DNA from 3 places in the Psychrobacillus sp. NPDC093200 genome. Region 1 is predicted to be linked to each of the others. Evidence: riboswitches for the same ligand, from Rfam matches in the RefSeq annotation. Region 1 holds a riboswitch; each other region holds the start of a gene.
What was found. Region 1 has a riboswitch for thiamine pyrophosphate ahead of thiT (energy-coupled thiamine transporter ThiT). Riboswitches for the same ligand answer to the same signal wherever they lie in the genome.

Region 1 (3,284 bases):
TGCTGGGGTGCTTCATGCAGGGACTTTCCGATACCATGACCTGTTAGGTTCATGATGACATGTAATCCATTATCCTTCGCTTCTCTTTCCACCGCTTTACCAATCTGGTTTAGACGAGAACCTGCTTTTACCTTCAGCATAGCACGATTAAATGCACTTTCCGCTACTTGACAAAGTTTTTCCTTGTCTTCGTACCCTTCGCCTACTACAAATGATATTCCAGTATCTGCGAAAAACCCTTCGTATGAACCGGATACATCGATATTTACAAGGTCACCCTCTTTAATCACACGGGAGCCTGGAATTCCATGAGCCACTTCTTCATTCACACTTATACAAGTATACCCCGGGAAATCATACTCTCCCATAGGTCCAGAAATAGCGCCTTTTTCTTTAAATAACTCGCCGCCTATTTCATCTAGCTCCTTGGTAGTTACACCCGGTTTAGTTGCAGCCTTCATCGCTTCTCGTACTTCAGCAACAATTTGGCCTATTTTTTTTAACATTTCTAACTCTTCATTTGTTTTTGCTATCATCTTTACAAGATCCCTTCTTCACTTAGATGTATGATTATCATATCATATATCTTATGAATTCGGCATTAATAGGCGTGGGGCTTTTACGAATAGAATCGCACAAATAAAAGCGGCAAACAAGAACACAGGAATCATATAAGTAGAATTATAAATTAAGGAATAAAGAATTACGTTTTCTCCCTCAGCAAATTCACCAAAAAATAGTATCCCTGATAAAACGTGTGCCAAGTAGCGCAAAAATGAGGCAATTAAGGCACCTATTACAATTGCTATCGCCATTTTTTTCTTGTTTTGATTTTCAAATGCTTTCATATATGCTGGTCTTAATAGACCTGCCAATCCCGCCACCATAAAAGCAATAAAGTAATCGATTCCTACTTGAATAACTACTATTTCAAAGGATAATGGCGCCGGGTAAAAGCGCCCCGTAACTACCTGTAATAGTCCAATCAAAAATCCTGTCACAACACCTGCCACTATACCACGGCGAAATGCTATTAAAATAATGGGTACAAGCACAAAGGTAACACTTCCACCCTGTGGCATCCCAAATCCTATTAAATCCAATATATAACCTAATGCTGCGAATATAGCTATTTCTACTAACAATACGACACGCTGATTTCTCATTGTAATCCCCTTTTTTGACCACAAAAAAAACGCCGTCGGGACAGAGCCAGACATCGCGCGATTGTCAGTATCCATCCACATCCCTACGCAAGCATGAACTTACAGGTTCTAAGGGTACTATCTCAGCCGCTATAGCGACGCCCCTTGTGGTTTAGAATTTATTTGATTTGAGTTCATTGTAGCCGATACATGTTTATATTGCAACCCCTAAAGGTATTATAATAGTAATAATAAATCTATTATTAGGAGTGTTTTGGTTGATAAATTTACTTATGGATTTAATCAAAATAAAGAGTAATGATTTGAACGGAGCTAACGAGGCACTGCTCTACTGTAAGGACTGGCTAGAAAAGAGAAACATATCAACAAAAACCTATGAATTAAACACTAAGCTAATGCTTGTAGCTGAAATAGGAGCCGGTGAGGAAACTATCGTATGGAATGGCCATATTGATGTCGTTCCAGGAAATCCCGAGCAATTTGAACCAAAAATTATTGATGATAGACTATATGGGCGTGGTTCTGCAGATATGAAGGCAGGCGTTGCTGCAATGATGCAGGCTTTTTATATACTGTCACAAGATGAACATAAGCTTACTAAAAAAGTCCAGCTACATATAGTTACTGATGAAGAAACAGGAGGAAAAACCTCCAAACACTTAGTTGAACAAGGTCATTGTGGAGACTTCGTTATTTGTGGTGAACCAACTCATGTTAATATCGGTCTTCAGGCTAAAGGAATTTTACAATGGGATATCCATTTAAAAGGGAAAGCCGCGCACGGAAGCCGTCCTTGGGAAGGAGATAATGCGATTGAAAAAGCAATATTATTCGATAAGGAACTAAGAAATTGCTCTTTTATGGAGGCAAGCAATGAATATTATGATTATCCTTCCTTAAACTTGGCAAAAATAGAAGCAGGAGATCGCTATAATATGGTACCTGATAAATGTGTTATTAGTTACTCCTTAAGATTTGTTCCTGGACAAGACGCTGAGAAAATCACAAAGGAACTAAGAGATCTTTTAGAAAAATATCCTGGTAGTGAAATACACTTCCAAGGACACACCCCAGCAATCACCAATAAAGAAGATGACAAGTATATACAAAAGCTTTTAGCAGTTTGTAATTCGATTAGACAGACACCTACTGTTCTATTTGGACAGCATGGTGCGGCCGACACGCGTTATTATGCAGCTAAGGGTGCAGTAGCTATCGAATTTGGACCAAGCGGTTCTGACTGGCACGGTGATCAGGAATACGTTTCTATATCTTCAGTAGAGGAATATAAGGACATTCTCGTTAGATTTGTATTAGAATAACTAGATATAAGCTATAGATGGATGCTTTCCGTAGGGAGAGCGATAAGTAATAATAATGAGGAGACTATGAATGGATACCAATAAAATTTTGAGTGCATCAACATATTTTTCTATTTTGTTTGCCCCTTTCATTCTCCCGATTATCGTTTACTTCCTTACATCGGAAAAAGAGGTAAAGTACCACGCTAAGCGTTCATTAATTTCTCATATCATCCCTACTATTTTCTTTGTGTTCTTAATGCTGGCTATATTCGCAAACTTTTTACCTTTAGGCTTTACTGGAGATTCTGCTTCCATGTGGACTAGTATGACTACTGCTCTTATTTTTATGGGTTTATATACAGTGATCAATCTAGTTTTACTTATATGGAACATCGTACAAGGAGTCAAAGTGTTACGGCATGTTTAATAGCTCCTCAAATGGGAATAAGATATTATAGAACAACAAGGAGCGATTGATTATGAAAGTAGGAAAACTAGTAAAAGCAGCTATTAAATGGGCACCTGTTGTGTACCCTATTGTTCGTAAAGCAATGAAATCCAAAAAAACTGTAAAACGCTAATTGAACTAAGTTAGAAACTTATTAAAGTTAATATGGGCTCTTCATAGCCTCTCCAAGGTACCACTATTATTTAGAAGGACAAGACTTATTAGTCACCTCCAATAAAAAAAAGCAGGAGAAATCATATGATTTCTCCTGCTTTTTTTGAATTATTACTTTCACCAAAATTCTCTATAAAAGAATCCTCTGAAAAACTTTGGATATTAAATTTACATTCGTCAACGATAGGTAGC
Region 2 (3,284 bases), on a different contig from region 1:
ATAATATCTTGAGCAGCTAGAAATAGTTCTTGTTCCGTATGAATGGAGCGACCACTTATGACCTCGGCTTCTGGTATATTTGGTGTGCAAACAGTTGCAATGGGTAGCAGCTTATTTTTAAGAGCTTGTATAGACTCTTGTTGAAGCAAGCTGGCGCCGCCCTTCGCAATCATCACAGGGTCAACGATAAGAGGTAAGCCTCTATTTTTAAGTGTAGCAGCGACACACTCAATAATCTCTGAATTAAATAACATGCCTGTTTTAATCGCTGTCACATTAAAATCTTCAAGGACCGCCTTCAATTGTGCTTCTACAAATTGTACTGTTGTTGGAAAAATGCCATGTACACCTAACGTATTTTGGGCGGTTAAGGCAGTGATAACACTTGTACCAAATACACCAAGCTCTTGAAACGTTTTAATATCTGCCTGAATGCCTGCTCCGCCTCCACTATCTGAACCCGCTATCGTTAATGTAATCATTGGTGTCCCTCCGCTAAATATTCAAGTTGATTTAGAAAATTCATATGGAATGTCCCAATCGTTGAATACGCATTTGAGCTTGCTTGTTTATAATCACGAAGTAGATTCGCAAGATCTTCGAATGCATTTTCACAGCTTGCGAGCTCTGCTGCACAAAGGGCACTTAATAGACAGCCACTTCCTGTCATTTTCGTTACCTTTTCATGACCACCTACGATCCATTCTATTCTGATACCATCTGTAATCACATCTTGCTTACCTGTCACAATCACAAGACAGTTATATTTGTTTGCAACATGCATGGCCGTCTCAGCTACATCAAGTTCACCCACGCCACTATCGACGCCTTTTGCTTGCCAAGTAACACCTGCAATAGCCGCGAGTTCTCCGACATTACACCGAATTAAATTAATTTTAAGTTGTTGTAATAATTCCATCGTTGTTTCTAATCGAAAATTCGTTGCCCCTGCACCGACGGGATCAAAAACTATAGGAATGTTCTTCACATTCGCACTGTTTCCTGCTAGAAGCATTGATTTTATTGTCTGTTCATTTAATGTGCCGATATTTAATAAAAGCGCATTCGATTTTGATGCCATTTCCGCCGCTTCTTTAACCGCATCGGCCATCACAGGTGAAGCTCCTATTGCTAGTAAGCCATTTGCTGTAAAATTGGCCACGACATAGTTGGTGATACAATGCACTAAAGGTTTTTGTAGATTAATTTTTTGTAGGCTCATTCATATACACCCCTTTTGTCCAATTTTGCATCGTCCATGGCATTTCCCAAAACATCCACTCGTAATAACAGCTTTTTTCAAAATGTGCCTTTAAAACCTTTTGTTTCATGGGCTGTTCCTTCGCAAAACGATTTAACATCGACTTTTGCTTATTGATCGATTGAAGCATTTCGTCAGATGCATATAATGCAATCCATTGCGCATACAGCGGTACATTCGGATGAGCATACTTAAGCTGTTGCCCAATTTCTTGATAGAGCCACGGACAAGGTAATATGGCAGCAAATGCTTCTGCTACATCGCCATTATGTACAGCATTGTACATATGACTCACATAATTATAAGCAGCTGGTGCCACCTCAAAATTTTCAATTTCTTCGGCCGTTACATCTAAATCTTGAAAAGTTGTACGGTGAAGCTCAAGCTCTGCTTCATGAATAAATCTCGCACTGTTTAAAAAGTACTGAATGTCCTCGTCATTTGTTGCCTTTGCAGCTGCTAAAGCTAAGACTTTTGTGTAATGCTTTAAATAATACGCATCCTGTAGCATATAAAACTTGAACTTTTCGAGTGGTAAACTACCATCAGCAATACCTTGCACAAACGGATGGTTAAAACTAGCCTCCCAATAAAATTGCGTCTCCTGTCTAACTTTTTCACAAAACTCCATTTTTTTGTCCTCCTTAATTGGTGGACGTAAGTGCAAAAAAGGCGCCTCTAATAGAGACGCCCAAAAAGTGTAGACTACACCCATGATTGCTCCCTACGCCAGTGTTAACTGTCAGGTTCTAAGGGTCAGGTTTTAACCTTCTCAACACAATGTGTCCCCCCGCAATTAAAGTATTTGCAAAAGAAAAGCTCCACGTAAATAATACGCGGAGCTTAAGTAAGTACATATTGATCATCGTGTACTTTGCTCCCTACGTCCGTATTAACAGCCAGGTTCTAAGGGTCAGGTTTTACCTTCTCAACACAAACGTGTCCCCCTGCAAATTCATTTAATTACACTAAGTTTAACTGAAAGCACCACGGCAAACAAGATAATAATCACGACGTGACAGGTATGAGTTTAAAAATGAATCAAAGACCCTAGCAGATGTATTGAATTTATATCATAAGTAGGAGCTTCTTCCAGACTAAATTTAAATAAGCGAAAAATAAAAAAACGAATTCCAAAATCAGAATTCGTTTTTGAAAACTATGCTAACTCCAACCAAGCAACCGCTTCACAATGCAGTGAGTGTTGATGGTGGACTATTTAAATAATAAGAATGTAGTAGAATCACCTTAAATGCCTATTTTAAATATACTATTTATTATTCGTAAAATATAATTCAATAAGAAATCATTAATAAATATGAATCTAAATCTAAATCTAATAGAAATTGTCCTGTAAAGAAATTTAAAGCTTATACTTCAACTTCTACAAGAACATCATCTATTTCAATTTCATTTCTTATCAGGCTATAAATTTGTACATCTCTATTGATAGCTTCAAATCCTACAACTAAATTATATTTTGCAGGTATGTTACCATCCCACCCATTATGACCTCTAACTGCAATACAAAAGCTATCTGTTAACTGATTAGATTTTATAGTAGTCCAATCTTTTTGTAATGTACTATATGAACGAGAAAATTCTTTCGCTTGTCCATGATTACTTTGTTCGCCTATTTCCCACTTAAAATTCCCATCATCTTCTACAGATGAACCTGTTTCAAAAATTCTTTTTTCAAATGCATCAATTTGTTCACCTATTTTGCTACATCGCCAATCTAACCAAGTAGACATATATCTACTTGTTTTTCTACGTGTATTTCTTGGTTTAGCTGAATAAGACAATGTAACATCAATCCTAATATCATATTCTTCACCTATATCTAATATTTCACTAGGAATAGGTATGGTATAAATATGTGCTTCATTCCCGTAAATAATATTATCTTCTTCCGTTAATAATGTAATTCTATATTCATCATTTGTGGTAGCCCTAGTAACGTCTGGAAGACCATAACCAATATGTCTAAGTATAGTTTCATTAGAATTAAAAGTTTCATTTA
Region 3 (3,284 bases), on a different contig from region 1:
ATCTAACAATAATATTTCTGGCTCCATAATCATTGCACAAGCAGTGGCAACCCTTTGCTTCATACCTCCAGAAAGCGATTGAATGATGGAATGTCGATAATCCGTTAACCTAGTTAACTCCAATACTTCAGAAATCTTCGTCTCCATTTCTTCCCGTGCGACGAGTAAATTCTCTAAAGTAAAAGCAAGCTCTTCCTCTACAGTTGGCATACAAAATTGTGCATCTGGATCTTGAAATACTGTTGCGATACGATGATTGACTTCGCCAGGTCGATAGGAATCATTTTCTTTACCAAAAAGTTCTATTCTACCGGACACTATGCCATCGCAATTTTCTGGATAGAGACGATTGCACAAATAAAGTAAAGTGCTCTTTCCACAGCCGCTTGGTCCGGTTATGACGACACGCTCTCCTTTTTCGATAGACATAGAAAAGTTTGATAGAACAGCAGTATCCTTGTCTGGATAAGAAAAGGTGACATCTTCAAAACGGATAACTTTAGGCACGAATATCACCTTTTTTTGAACGCGAAATAGCATATCCTCTTAACGAACCAGTGGCAAGCAAGCCGTCAGCTACAGCTTTTCCACCTAAACCAGCAATGAGAGTTCCGCTAAAAATACGAACAACTAGCATGAAAACTACATATCCAGTGGTATAAACGGCAAATCCTCCTAAGAAATAGCCATACACAAAGCTAAAAACTGCGGATCCTGCTCCCGCAAGCATTAAAACCCAAAGGTCAAACCGTTTGTAACGTGTAGCGGCGAATACAGCCTCGGCACCTAGACCTTGTATGACACCAGAAAGGATAAGACGTGGCCCGACGGCATTACCTAAAAGTACCTCTATTGCTGCTGCGATAGTTTCCGAGATAACCGCCGCCCCGGGTTTCCGAATGATGTACATACAGATAATTGAAACGATAAACCAAACACCAAAAATCCACTCATATGCGATTGGTCCGACGAAGCCAGACCAAATGTTTCCTACATGAAGGAAGAGTAAATAAACAATCCCAAACACCACTGCAAAGACCGACATTAAAACAATTTCTTTTAGCTTCCATGATTTAAGCATGGAGGTCATCTCCGTGAGAAGGGCTATTAATGCTCATCGATAAAGTCATCACTAGATGCTTGTGCTCTTCTGATCTAGCTCTGCTGAAGGCTGCCTCATAATAAGCAAACACGTCATGGATATCCCCATGAATCCCGCTAGCATAATGCATAGATTCATTGAATACACCCTTCACTTTAGCGTGCTCAATCTCTCTGTAGATCACATCCATATAGTTAGGATTGTTCATAGGGTATAAAGCAAATTGAGAAGAAACATATTGGTTTGTTTCATCCTTATTTGTCACTTCATCAACCTTGTCTAAATAAACGTCAGCAGTGGTGTCGCCAGGACAACCCGCTGAAAATGTTCCAGAAAGAGCTACATGTACCCCTGTTTTGGCAGCATTCAGAGTAATAGATTTTGCCACATTAAATACATGAACTTGTTTTCCTCTGATAACGGTTGAGACATCATCCGTATGCATCCACACATTGGATACATCTGTATTCTGTAGTGCACCTTTAATAATACTTACAAATTCATTGCTCATCGGATGTAGGGAAAAACGAAACCCTACAATTGGACTTAAACCACATTCCATCCTAAAAACCTCCCTCAATTTTTTCATAAAAAAAAGCTACATCCGTGAAGATGCAGCCACTAACCCTTATGAAAAAAGGAAAGTCACCGCACTTCCTCACGCAGGTATTATCCTGATCGAGTAATAAGGGATCGGAGCTAAAAAGCTCTCATCACAGCCAAAGTGGGCACCCCTAGTGCAGAAACGGTATGTAGTTTTACAGTTGTGTATAAATTTACACAATTTGTTTTCTTTATGTGCCCACAGTATAGCGTATAAAAATATAATTGTAAATATGGTTGAATTCTTTTCTCTAATCGTCCATGCTTAAATTATCAGAAAACATAAGGGGGAAACTAAATGGACAAAATTTTTATTACTCGAAAATTACCGGAGGAAATTGTACAGCCATTAAGAGAAAAATTTGAGGTGAATATGTGGCACAGCGAGGAAACTCCAATGGATTATGAAGATATAAAAAAGGAGGCAAAGGACGTCCATGCCCTGTGGACGGTTCTCTCGGATAAAGTGGACCGGGAACTTATAGAAAATTTACCGAATTTAAAAATTATCAGTAATCTAGCGGTTGGCTTCAATAATATTGATGTGGAAGCAGCGAAAGAAAAAGGGGTGATGGTAACAAATACTCCTGGTGTATTAACTGAGACAACTGCAGACCTAACCTTTGCGTTGTTATTGGCTACTGCTCGTCGTATTACCGAAGCAGAACAGGATATTCGTGCAGGTAAATGGAAATCATGGACACCGATGCAGCTGACGGGAATGGACGTTTTTGGAGCTACGTTAGGAATCATAGGCATGGGAAGAATCGGTGAAGCGGTAGCAAGACGTGCGAAGGGTTTTAATATGAAAGTCTTATATCATAATAGAACAAGAAAATTAGAGGCAGAGCAACAAAATAACTTTACATATGTGGAGCTAGAAACATTATTGCAAGAATCTGATTTTGTTGTAATATTGACACCTCTAACTCCAGAAACTAAAAGGATGATTGGAAAAAAAGAGTTAGGATTGATGAAGGAAACCTCTGCTCTTATTAATGTTGCACGTGGCGGAATCGTAGATGAGCAATCCCTTTATGATGCCCTCCTAAATAAAAGAATATGGGCCGCTGGACTAGATGTTTTTGAGACGGAGCCTGTTCCTTTAGATCATCCACTCTTAACCTTGCCTAATGTTACAGTCCTCCCCCATATCGGCAGTGCAAGTATTCATACGAGACTTGCTATGATGCAAATAAATGCTAAAGCAATTGAAAATGTTTTAGAGGGACAAGAACCTGATAATCGAGTTGTTTAAAGGAAAAAAATTATAATCTAGGCTGCCATGAATCCAGTATTCATGGCATTTTTTATGAGGTAAGAAGGTGTAAGTATGCGACGGGGATGGCTTATCGCTCACCCAACAGAAAGTGTCCACCTGAAATCAAGCTTACTATCCTATGTCCTAATCTAGTAGAAAGCAAGTGAGCATGCACTTTTCAATTAAAACTATACAAAAGCACTATCTATCAAATATTTGATAAAAATTACTGTTTTTAAACGAGAATATTGTACAATATTTACCTATTTATCTAATCGTATTGGTCTACTAAATTAATGCTAAATATTCAGATTAAAA

Region 2: it holds a riboswitch for thiamine pyrophosphate, as region 1 does, so the genes downstream of both, tenA (thiaminase II) here and thiT (energy-coupled thiamine transporter ThiT) in region 1, are expected to answer to the same signal.
Region 3: it holds a riboswitch for thiamine pyrophosphate, as region 1 does, so the genes downstream of both, ACQKNZ_RS00700 (YkoF family thiamine/hydroxymethylpyrimidine-binding protein) here and thiT (energy-coupled thiamine transporter ThiT) in region 1, are expected to answer to the same signal.

The regions. Positions count from the first base shown of each region.
Region 1 covers NZ_JBNNVC010000008.1:53,476-56,759, forward strand. Annotated here, with positions in the region: gene map (type I methionyl aminopeptidase) at 1-536, opposite strand, end outside; gene thiT (energy-coupled thiamine transporter ThiT) at 588-1,166, opposite strand; TPP riboswitch at 1,230-1,321, opposite strand; gene ACQKNZ_RS19410 (M20 family metallopeptidase) at 1,424-2,488, shown strand; gene ACQKNZ_RS19415 (DUF4870 domain-containing protein) at 2,559-2,897, shown strand; gene ACQKNZ_RS19420 (SGNH/GDSL hydrolase family protein) at 3,223-3,284, opposite strand, start outside.
Region 2 covers NZ_JBNNVC010000006.1:81,308-84,591, forward strand. Annotated here, with positions in the region: gene thiD (bifunctional hydroxymethylpyrimidine kinase/phosphomethylpyrimidine kinase) at 1-482, opposite strand, end outside; gene thiM (hydroxyethylthiazole kinase) at 479-1,222, opposite strand; gene tenA (thiaminase II) at 1,203-1,892, opposite strand; TPP riboswitch at 1,966-2,063, opposite strand; TPP riboswitch at 2,123-2,220, opposite strand; gene ACQKNZ_RS18250 (S8 family peptidase) at 2,632-3,284, opposite strand, start outside.
Region 3 covers NZ_JBNNVC010000001.1:131,298-134,581, forward strand. Annotated here, with positions in the region: gene ACQKNZ_RS00690 (ABC transporter ATP-binding protein) at 1-507, opposite strand, end outside; gene ACQKNZ_RS00695 (ECF transporter S component) at 500-1,081, opposite strand; gene ACQKNZ_RS00700 (YkoF family thiamine/hydroxymethylpyrimidine-binding protein) at 1,074-1,664, opposite strand; TPP riboswitch at 1,741-1,848, opposite strand; gene ACQKNZ_RS00705 (2-hydroxyacid dehydrogenase) at 2,004-2,963, shown strand.